Linked DNA regions of Anaerocolumna sp. AGMB13020. The protein of the gene in region 2 interacts with the protein of the main gene of each other region in a pairwise test. Links are inferred from orthologs where the notes say so. Each region holds a gene or a part of one and is shown on either strand. Other genes may lie near its edges.

Region 1 (5,469 bases), 2.7 Mb from region 2 along the record:
AAGTAGGAAACATATTCCCCCTGGTCTTCTTCTGACCCAACACTTTTCTTCATTTCCTTAAACATCTGTTCAACCAGATAGGATTCAAAGTCTTTACATACTGACATTAATTCATCATCAGTAGCCTTGCTGAGATCCTGGGTCAGCGTTTCTTGTAATTTCGTAGTACTCTGCTTTGCCTGTGTTTGAGCAAGAGCTGATTCTACGGAGTAATTATTAGCGATTCCTATACTCATTTGTAGCCTCCTTATCTGCGAAGACTATTCGCTTGCTGAAGCATTTCATCTGCTGCATTAATGGCCTTGGAATTCATCTCATAAGCTCGTTGGGCTACAATAAGATCTACCATCTCATTTGCTGCCTGTACATTAGAGTTCTCCAAATATCCTCTTTTCACAGTGCTCCTTTTTAACGTTGCATCCTGCCCTTCAACTCTGGCTGTTCCAGAAGCTGCTGTTTCTAACATTATACTGTTGGAAGTCTTCTCAAGACCGGTCGGATTATTAAACTGAGCAATTCCTATCTGCTTACCTGTAGTTACCAGATTACCGGATGCATCGGGATAAAGAAAATTTCCATATTCATCAACCTCGAGCAAAGAAGCATCGATGGTGCTGTCAAACACCAGAGGTTGTCCTGCTGTATCAAGTACGGGATACCCTTCTGTGGTTGCAAGGGTTATACCATCACTTCCTACTGAAAGGCCAAATGTACCGCTTCTGGTGTATCCAATACTACCATCGGCTGTCTGTACCATAAAGAAACCATTACCCTGTATAGCAAAGTCATAATCTCCTTCAGTCTGCTTCAAAGATCCCTGGGTATACTGGGAGACGATAGCAGAATTTTTAACTCCCAGACCTGTCTGTGCTCCCACAGGCTTTGCTTCGCCTGTACTGTCTGTTGATTTATTCTGAATTGTCTGATATAACAATGATTTAAATTGAGCAGTTTCCTTCTTAAATCCGGTGGTGTTAATATTAGCCAGATTATTTGATATGGTATCAACATTTGTCTGCTGAGAGATCATACCCGAAGCTGCTGTCCACAGTGAACGCATCATAGAAGTTTATCCTTTCTCGTATTATACCTTACCTACGGAGCTTACGGCCTGCTCAAGAGAACCGTCAATGGTCTGTATCACTTTTTGATTTGCTTCATAAGCTCTTGTTATGGCAATCATGTTGGACATTTCTCTTACAACATTAACATTAGACTGCTCTGTATATCCCTGCTGAATGGTTGCCGTACTGTCTAACTGTGTTGCACCGTCAAGAGCCAGATAAAAGCTGTCTCCCTGTTTCTTCAGATAATTATAATCTGTAAAATCTGTAAGCTTTATCTTATCAATAAATACACCATCTGCATAGATATTACCGCTCTCATCCGCCCTTACTTCTGCAGCATCGGAAGGTATCGTAATTTCTCCGCCTTCTCCCATCAGTGTATTTCCGCTCACGTCCATGAGCTTACCATCCTGATTCACTGTAAAAGAACCATCTCTAGTATATTTAACTGTCTGATTTCCTGCACTGTCAGTGGTGGTTACATTAAAGAAACCGGAGCCTTGAATAGCAAAGTCATAGGTATTGCCTGTGCTTCGCAGGGACCCCTGGTTATAATCTGTATACACCTCACCGATTCTAACACCCAGACTCATTGAACCAATCTTTTTATTAGAATAATTTTCAGAAACATCTTTTATTTTGTAGGTTAAAAGATTTTTAAAAGATTGGTTTGTTACACCATCTTTCTTATAACCTACTGTAGAAGCATTGGCCAGATTATTTGTTATGACATCAAGGCGCTTCTGTTCATTTACCATGCCGGTCCAGGATGTGAATAATCCCTTTACCATTCTAACCCCTTCCTGCAATATTCACGCTGTGAAACAATAAGATGAATACCGCACTAATCAGTAGTTGAAGTTCTATTTGTACAATCCTCAAGTCTCCTTGGGATATTACAGTAATTTCTAGTTTAATGCAATCTGTGTAATACCTCAATCCGGCATTGTTCCTATGCACTGCATACCGATGTATATATTATCGGCCATTCACTTCAAATACTTAATCCCTGGAGCCACTTAAATATTCAATATATTTTCCGGTACCAATGGCTACAGCAGTCATGGGATCTTCCGCTGTCATGGTATTGATACCTGTCTTATTCTCAATTAACTCTTCCAGTCCGTATAAAAGGCATCCACCACCGGTAAGTACAATTCCTCTGTCTGCAATATCTGCTGCAAGTTCCGGGGGAGTCTTCTCCAGCACGCTGTGTACCGCTTCAACTATCTGGGAGGTGGTTTCCTTTAACGCTTCTTCTGTTTCATCAGAGGATACCGTTATTGTCTTCGGAAGGCCTGTTACCAGATTACGTCCTCTGACATCCATCGTAACAACCTCTGGTCTCTTAAAGGCTGAACCGATTTTGATCTTTATCTCTTCTGCAGTTCTCTCACCGATTAAAAGATTATGTTTTTTACGCATATATCGAACAATTGCTTCATCAAAATCATCACCGGCAATCTTAATAGAAGTACTTACAACTGTACCTCCTAATGATATAACTGCAATATCTGTTGTTCCGCCTCCGATATCTACGATCATATTACCGCAAGGTCTGTATATCTCGATTCCAGCACCGATAGCTGCTGCAATGGGTTCTTCTATTATCTTGACATCTCTGGCACCTGCCTGATAGGTTGCATCCTCAACTGCCTTCTTCTCAACCTCTGTTACACCACTTGGTACACATACACTGATGATGGGCTTACGGAAACGATGTTTGCCCACAGCTTTCTGTATAAAATATTTTAGCATTTTCTCAGTTACTGTATAATCGGAAATAACGCCCTGTCTTAAGGGACGTACCGCTACGATATTACCAGGCGTTCTTCCAAGCATTAATCTTGCTTCTTCACCTATGGCTCTGATTTTATTTGTATCTCTGTCAAAGGCAACTACAGAGGGCTCTTTCAGCACAACCCCTTTTCCCTTTAAATAAACCAGTACACTTGCTGTTCCTAAATCAATCCCTATGTCACTACCTAACATATCTAATCTCCTTTCAGATTCTCAAGGTTATTCTTTGGCTGCTGCCAAACCTCAGACCGCCGCCGGTTCTGCATCTATCTTATACTGTCAATTTACTTTGTTAAAAACAAAAAATGCTTGTATCCAATTTATGATAAGCACGATTAAAACTGCTGAATTATTCTTTGTTATTTCTATTATTGCCGACTTTTCAGGAAGCTATCAAAATACTGATATACACTTGACATTTCGATTTTTTCCATAAACCTGTCAATTAAACACACTCTTTTTTATTATATACATATTTATAGTTTTTTTCAAAGGAAATTTTAGAAATATTGGAATATTAATATTTTCTTAAAGAAATATGCTGTTTTACCTGATTTATAAGCACATTTCTACAGTCACCTGCAAAAACACCTTAAGAAAACGCTATTTGAATCCTTCGACTGCAAGACAATTAAGTGCGCTGTTTCCAGTGTTATGGCAGGATGAAACTGTTTTTAAGATAATCAGGATATAATAAGAATTCAAAGCAAGAGAAGGGAGAATTAAATTGGATACTATCAAACTATTTACGAGAAAAGCAGAAGAAAACAATAGAAAGGAGCGGTTGCATTTTTGATTCCTGTTGCTGCAAAAAAATTTCTTGACTTTCCCATACACCGGATTCAAACACCTTCCCAATCTGCACTGTTTTCGCACATAAATTCTTTGCTTCCAGCACACGAAATGGTCAGTGTCTTTCATCAGTTCCTCACAGGAAAGCCAAAAGGTTTTCTTACAACATTACATTATTCTGCAACAGCTCCTAAATCTATTATTCATGAAATAAATAATACTACTAATAATTAATATCTTATCTGAAATATTCCTGTCCTAATAAATCCGCTGCCAGAAGTGCATCGTAGAGCTGATCGGCAGTTACATCTCCCGCCATATTATGTATGGTCTCACCTGGTATACAGGCTTTTTCAGCCGCTATCCTTACTCTTGTCACTTCTGTTACCCCTAACTCCTTAAGGGTAACCGGCAATCCAACCTTATGACAGAAGTCCATTACTTCCCTGATTTCCTCTAAGGGAGCACTCTCTAACAGAAGCTGCGTTATAGTTCCATAGGCCACTACAGAGCCATGCATTGTTTCTTCACATTCAGGAAGGGCAGTAAAACCGTTGTATACGGAGTGTGCTGTTGCCAGTCCACCATTATCAGCTCCAACACCACTTAGATAAGTATTCGCTTCAATAATTGCTTCCAGGGCAGGTGTTACCAAATGATTTTCACAAGCAAGCTTTGCCTGGTACCCATTTTTTAAAAGAGTCTTATAACACAATTCACACAAAGCCATTGCGGAAAGGGCAATACCTCCATTTTCAAGACTGGGGGAATCTGTTCTGACACATGCTCTGGCCTCAAAATAAGTTCCTAAGGCATCTCCCATACCAGCAATCAGGAATTTGACCGGTGCATTGGCAATAATCTCACTGTCCACAATTACAGCTTCCGGATTCCTAGGGTAGAAAAGATAACTGTCAAAAGCTCCATCATCCTTATAGATAACAGATAACCCCGTGCATGGTGCATCTGTGGCTACAACGGTGGGTACGATTACAACCGGAAGTTTTTCATAATGGGCAGTGGCTTTGGCAGTATCAATCGCCGATCCACCGCCAATACCAACCACTACCTGGATCTGTTTAGCCTGAACAATTTCTCTCATCCTGTTAATTTCACCAACAGAACTTATACCTTTGAATATTTCAAAATGAAGCTCACAATTACTTCCTTCAAAACTTTTCTTTATTTTATCAGAACAGTTCTTATAACCGCTGTTACTGCAGACAAATAAATAAGAGGTTCCTAACTCCTTTGTTTCCTGATAAAAATGCAACAGTGCACCTTTTCCCTGTAAGTATTTTAATGGTGCTCTTAATAATTTTAATACAGCCATGATGTCCCTTCCTTTTCCTGTGTTTATACAACCTTTATTCTCGTCTGGTATATTATTGATACTTTGTTATTATCTTGACAATCTAATAATAGCACCTATATAATAAAGTAACAATTACCCGCACCCCCTATTCTTCTAGGGTAAATGCCCTAAAGAGTATCCGAAAAATACCAGCACGGGGTAATATTCCAATTTTAAAGCAAGGTAAGCTTTAAGGATTGGGCGGTGCCTTCTTAAAAGTCAACCTGCTATGCTCCTTAAAGAACTGCCCGAAGGGTACAATGACTTTAGAGGTACACGAGAAGCGTTTTTTTAAATCATAACTTGAGGAACGCAACAATATTACCTGTACAACTATTTGGAGTTATTATGACTGAGATTAATACATTAACACAAGAAGATTATAGACGGCTGCTTTCTTTCTCGGAAGGCCTAAATCCCTACGATATGAATTTCCGCAAGACCGCAATGGATGAT
Region 2 (5,422 bases):
AAATTTCCGGTGATAAAGCTAAGGCCGGTTGTAGCATTGTACTTTTTATGTATCATTCTGCAAATTTGTGTTTTATTATTTGCCAAAGAGATAAACGGTTCAAAAAGGTGGCTTTCCTTAGGGCCCCTTGGAACCTTTCAGCCTTCTGAGCTTTCCAAAGTTGCCATAATCCTGTTTACAGCTTATATTGTCTGTCTTTCACCGAAACGGCTGGATAAGTTTACGGGCTTTTTGCGAATAGCGGCATATGTTGTGCCTCTCATAGGACTTGTATTGTCTCAGAATTTCAGTACTGCTCTTGTAATGGGCCTTATTATGGTGGCGATATGTTTTGTTGCCAGCAGGAAGAAACTTTACTTTATTGTTTCTGGCGGTTTAATGGCTGCCATTGGTGCCATATTCATCTTTTTTGTTAGTTATCGAAGTGAAAGAATTACAGTCTGGTTGAATGTTGAGACTCACGAGAAAGGGTACCAGATACTTCAGGGGCTCTATGCCATTGCCTCGGGCCGGATCTTCGGTAAAGGCCTGGGAGAGAGTATGCAAAAGCTTGGTTTTATTCCGGAATCTCATAACGATATGATATTTGCGGTTATTTGTGAAGAACTGGGACTCTTTGGAGCAATTGCAGTAATTCTGCTTTTTGTCCTGGTTATCTGGAGACTATTTATTATTGCGGTAAATGCACCGGATCTTTTTGGAGGGTTAATAGCCACCGGTGTATTAACACATATAGCAGCACAGGTCCTCATTAACATAGCGGTAGTTACCAATACAATTCCTTCTACCGGAATACCATTACCCTTTATATCATACGGAGGAACATCACTTCTTGTGTTGCTGACGGAAATGGGAATTGTGTTAAGTGTATCCAATCAGATTAAGTATGAAAAATAGGTATTTGCTTCCCCATTTGGCTGCAAGCACAAATATAATTAAATTACATATAGTAATACTATATTAGGTTTGAGGTGTACCATGGCATATATTGAAATTGTTGGTGGTAAACAGCTAAGTGGTGAAGTTAACATACAAGGTTCTAAAAATACCGTATTACCAATTTTAGCAGCTACATTATTAATAAACGGTGTTACAAAGCTGAATCATTGTCCGAGAATTCTGGATGTGGAGCATATGATAGAGATTCTCATTGATATCGGATGTACCGTTACCTGGGAAGGCTCCTCTATCATAGTTGATGCAAGAGGTTTATCAACAGATATCGTCCCAACGGATCTTGTCAAGAAGATGCGCTCTTCCATTATATTAATGGGAGCTCTTTTAGGAAGAACCCACAGCGCTGTCATATCTTATCCGGGTGGCTGTACCATTGGTGCAAGACCTATCAATTTTCATTTGGAGGCTTTTAAACAGATGAATGTTGTTCTGGAAGAAGAGGACGGGCTGATTAAATGCTTGACTTCTGGGATTAAGGGAGCGGATATATATTTTCCCTCACCCAGTGTGGGAGCAACAGAAAATGTTATTCTCGCGGCAGTTTTAGGCAGTGGAAAGACCAGAATCTTTAATGCGGCAAGAGAGCCGGAAATTCTTGAATTATGCAAATTCTTGATTTCAGCAGGTGCCAGGATATATGGTTCGGGTACCGGAAGAATTGAAATTGAGGGAGTTGCAGCCCTGCATCAGACGGAATATACAGCACCATCTGATCGAATTGTAGCAGGTACTTACCTGGCAGCAGCTGCCGGTGCGGGAGGAGATGTTGTATTAAGAGGGATAGGCTGCGGTAGTCTTTACGTAGTTATTCAGACCTTAAAACGGATGGGAAGCCGTATAAAATGCAAGGAGGATTCCATCTCTCTTCATTCCGATGGAACAGTAAGGGCAGTGCCAGAGATTATAACAGAACCATATCCGGGATTTCCTACGGATATGCAGTCACAGATCATGTCGGTGCTTATGAAAGCATCCGGAAACAGCAAAATAGTGGAAGAAATATTTGAAGGCAGATATCAGAATGTACCGGAACAAGCCAGATTTGGTGCGCAGATATGTTTACAGGACAGAGTGGCGCATATAACAGGTGTTCCTGCTTTAAAAGCTTCTGAAGTATCCGCAGGTGAGTTAAGGGGGGGAGCAGCACTTGTGATAGCCGGTTTAATGGCAGAGGGTAAAACAATTGTTAACAATCCATATCATATCCAGAGGGGATATGAGGATATATGCAGAGACTTAAGGGCTTTGGGGGCACAGATTGAATATAAAAATGAGTAACTGATGAGAACGTTTAAGGAGTGAATAATTGCCAGGAAGGATAAGGTGCTTTGAGAATGCGACAGGATAAAAACAGCAAAACGATAATAAGCCCTTCGGGGAAACTGTTGCTGTTTGGCCTTCTTGTTTTTCTTGCGGTAATCCTGCTTTATATGACCTGTAATCTGAGGTCGGTTACGATAATCGGCAGCACCCATTACAGTGATGATGAGTTAAAGCAGGAATTACTGACAAGTAAAAGCGATAGCAATACCATACTTTTTTACCTGAGACTGATGTATGGCAAAAAAGAATCAATTCCCTTTGTTGAAAAGATTACAGCAACGATGGTGGACAGGCATACCATTAAACTGCATGTCTATGAAAAATCAGTAATCGGCTGTATTCAGTATATGGGAAGTTATATGTATTTTGATAAAGATGGTATAGTCGTGGAAACTTCTCAGGAAAAACTTGAGGGAGTACCATTTATAACAGGGCTGAATTTTAACAGTTTTATACTGCACGATAAGATAGAGACAGAGAACCCGGAGCTTTTCCCGGTCATACTTAAGATCACTCAATTAATCCAGAAATTTGAACTGGATATCAATACGATTCAGTTTAACGAGGACTATGAGGTAACATTAAAAAACAAACAAAGTATAGTGCTTTTGGGAAAAAGAGATTCCTATGATGAACAGATTGCAAATCTGAAGGGACTATTACCGACGGTACCTCAGAAAAACGGTAAGATTCTTTCCATAGACCTGAAGAATTATATGGAAGGTCAGGAAAAAATTGTTGCGAAGCCTGTCAAATAAAACGTTAAAAAAAGGTTGATTATTTAGTGGATAAAAGATATGATATTTATTAGAATAACCAGTCTTATATTACTAGAAGCTCAATGTTGAATAAGAAAATGGAATCGTATATAATTAATATAATTTTAGGTGTATAGTGAAGGAGGAAGTACCTTGCTTGAAATAAGAACGAGTGAAACAGAATCTACTGCAAAAATACTAGTTGTCGGAGTAGGCGGAGCAGGAAATAATGCTGTAAATAGAATGGTTGAGCAGAATATCAAAGGTGTTGAATTTGTTTGTATCAATACGGACAAGCAGCATTTAAAGAATTGTAAGGCTCCTCAATGTGTACAAATTGGTGAGAAACTTACGAAAGGTCTTGGTGCAGGAGCTCAGCCGGAAATTGGAGCACAGGCGGCAGAAGAGAGCAAGGAAGAACTGCTAGAGATAATCAAAGGTTCCGATATGGTGTTTGTAACCTGCGGTATGGGCGGTGGAACCGGTACGGGAGCAGCACCAGTAGTTGCACAGTTAGCAAAGGATATGGGAATCCTTACAGTAGGCATCGTAACGAAACCCTTTAAATTTGAAGCAAAAGCGCGAATGAATAATGCTCTTGGCGGCATTGAGCGGTTAAAAGAACATGTGGACACATTGATAGTGATTCCTAATGATAAATTAATGGAAATTGTTGACAGACGAACTACCATACCTGATGCGCTTAAAAAGGCCGATGAGGTCCTTCAGCAAGGTGTTCAGGGTATCACGGATCTGATTAATGTACCTGGCCTTATTAATCTGGATTTCGCCGATGTTCAGACTGTCATGAAAGACAAAGGTGTTGCTCATATCGGTATTGGTATTGGCAAAGGAGATGATAAATGTATTAGTGCTGTTAATCAGGCTATTACCAGTCCTCTTCTTGAGACTACCATATCAGGAGCTTCCCATGTTATAATCAATATTTCCGGTGATATCAGTTTGATCGAAGTAAACGAGGCAGCAACTATGGTACAGGAGCTTGCTGGTGAAAATGCCAATATTATCTTTGGCGCCATGTATGATGATGCTACTACAGACTATGTTACCATTACTGTAATAGCTACAGGACTTGACGGAGAGGCAGGCAACAAAGGGGAAGCAAAAGGTCCCAGTTTCCTGAAACAACCAGTGGCCAGACCTGAGTATAAGTTTAATAATCAGCAGTCTCCATTTGAAAAAGCACAGTCTCAGGTGGCGGCTACACAATCTACACCCACTTCTCCTTATTCTGGAACCACTTCTCATTATCCAGGCAGAGAGGCCAATGAGGTGGGAAGTATTAAAATACCAGAGTTCTTACAGAAAAACAAAAACCATAAATAAATAACTTAAGGAAATAACAGCGTAAAATAGCCTGTATTCGAGAAATCGGATACAGGCTATTTTTAATGCAATTGAAAATTCAGGCGCATTGTCCTTCATTTCCCCAGAAGCTTTGTGGAATTAACATATATTTACAAAAGTATAAATATTGTAACAGGATTATATATTATGTCGTTGAAATGGAGGGGATATTGTAAGTGAGAGTAAATGAAAACAGGTTCAACTATTCCAGTATTTGACAAATTAAACGGGCTTTAACAGCTATAATAGGATTTATTATAAATGAAATGAGGGGGTGGCTTTGTATTTAGACGTTTATGTTGATGTTATTTTCATCATAAATTTCATCATGGATTTTATTCTGTTAACAGTAGTAAAAAAAATACTAAGGTATACAGGCTCATCCTTAAGGTGCTGCCTGGGAGCTGCAGCAGGAGCTTTGGGAGCTTGTGTGTTTGCGGTAATTCCGTATTTGAATCATTTCATTCAATTTTTAGCTGCTTACATTTTGTTAAGCTGCCTGTTGGTTAAGATATCCTATGGCAAAAGGAATCGAAAGGAATTTTTAAAAGCAGTAGGGCTCCTTTACATAACCACCTTTTTTCTGGGAGGATTATTGAACAGCCTGTATTATTATACTGGTTTTGGATATTATTTCAGAGAACTGATGCAGGGGAGATTGCTTTCAAAGCAGGGATATCAGAATTTTTATTTGGCAGTTTTGGCAGGGACTATCGGTTTGATTGTTTTTATCAGCCTTTTAAAACGGCTTCGGTATAAGGAAACAGATTATTATAAGACAGAACTTTGTTTTAATGAAAGAACTGTCAAAGCTGTAGGATTTATGGATACCGGAAATTGCTTAAAAGACCCGTATTTCGGGAAACCGGTAATTGTAGCGGAATATACGGTGATTGAACCCTTATTGACGGATTCTCAGAATAATATGCTGTGTAATCTGTTCGACGATTTTAGTAATGGTACTTCTTTACCCGGTAAGAACCAGGAGGAAGTACAACCGGACGAATATCTACCTC

The links. Proteins that work in one complex are often made in the same cells at the same time.
Region 1: the proteins of ftsZ (region 2) and R2R35_RS10490 interact in binary tests that used the Escherichia coli proteins (3 or more experiments, as listed by UniProt). The link is inferred for Anaerocolumna sp. AGMB13020 from one-to-one orthologs.

Annotation. Positions count from the first base shown.
Region 1 is NZ_CP136910.1:2,611,281-2,616,749, forward strand. What follows is about bases 1,065-3,925. They hold R2R35_RS10490 (rod shape-determining protein), read right to left. Parts: upstream 3,060-3,925; coding sequence 2,070-3,059; downstream 1,065-2,069. Other genes in these bases: R2R35_RS10485 (flagellar hook-basal body protein), read right to left, coding at 1,085-1,858; R2R35_RS10495 (glycerol dehydrogenase), read right to left, coding at 3,898-3,925. Outside these bases: R2R35_RS10475 (rod-binding protein), read right to left, coding at 1-236; R2R35_RS10480 (flagellar hook-basal body protein), read right to left, coding at 248-1,063; more of R2R35_RS10495, read right to left, coding at 3,926-4,992; R2R35_RS10500 (helix-turn-helix transcriptional regulator), read left to right, coding at 5,362-5,469. UniProt on the Escherichia coli protein: Forms membrane-associated dynamic filaments that are essential for cell shape determination. Acts by regulating cell wall synthesis and cell elongation, and thus cell shape.
Region 2 is NZ_CP136910.1:5,340,894-5,346,315, forward strand. What follows is about bases 2,475-5,288. They hold ftsZ (cell division protein FtsZ), read left to right. Parts: upstream 2,475-3,191; coding sequence 3,192-4,385; downstream 4,386-5,288. Other genes in these bases: R2R35_RS22415 (cell division protein FtsQ/DivIB), read left to right, coding at 2,475-3,038; R2R35_RS22425 (sigma-E processing peptidase SpoIIGA), read left to right, coding at 4,687-5,288. Outside these bases: R2R35_RS22405 (FtsW/RodA/SpoVE family cell cycle protein), read left to right, coding at 1-897; murA (UDP-N-acetylglucosamine 1-carboxyvinyltransferase), read left to right, coding at 979-2,235; more of R2R35_RS22415, read left to right, coding at 2,292-2,474; more of R2R35_RS22425, read left to right, coding at 5,289-5,422. UniProt on the Escherichia coli protein: Essential cell division protein that forms a contractile ring structure (Z ring) at the future cell division site. The regulation of the ring assembly controls the timing and the location of cell division.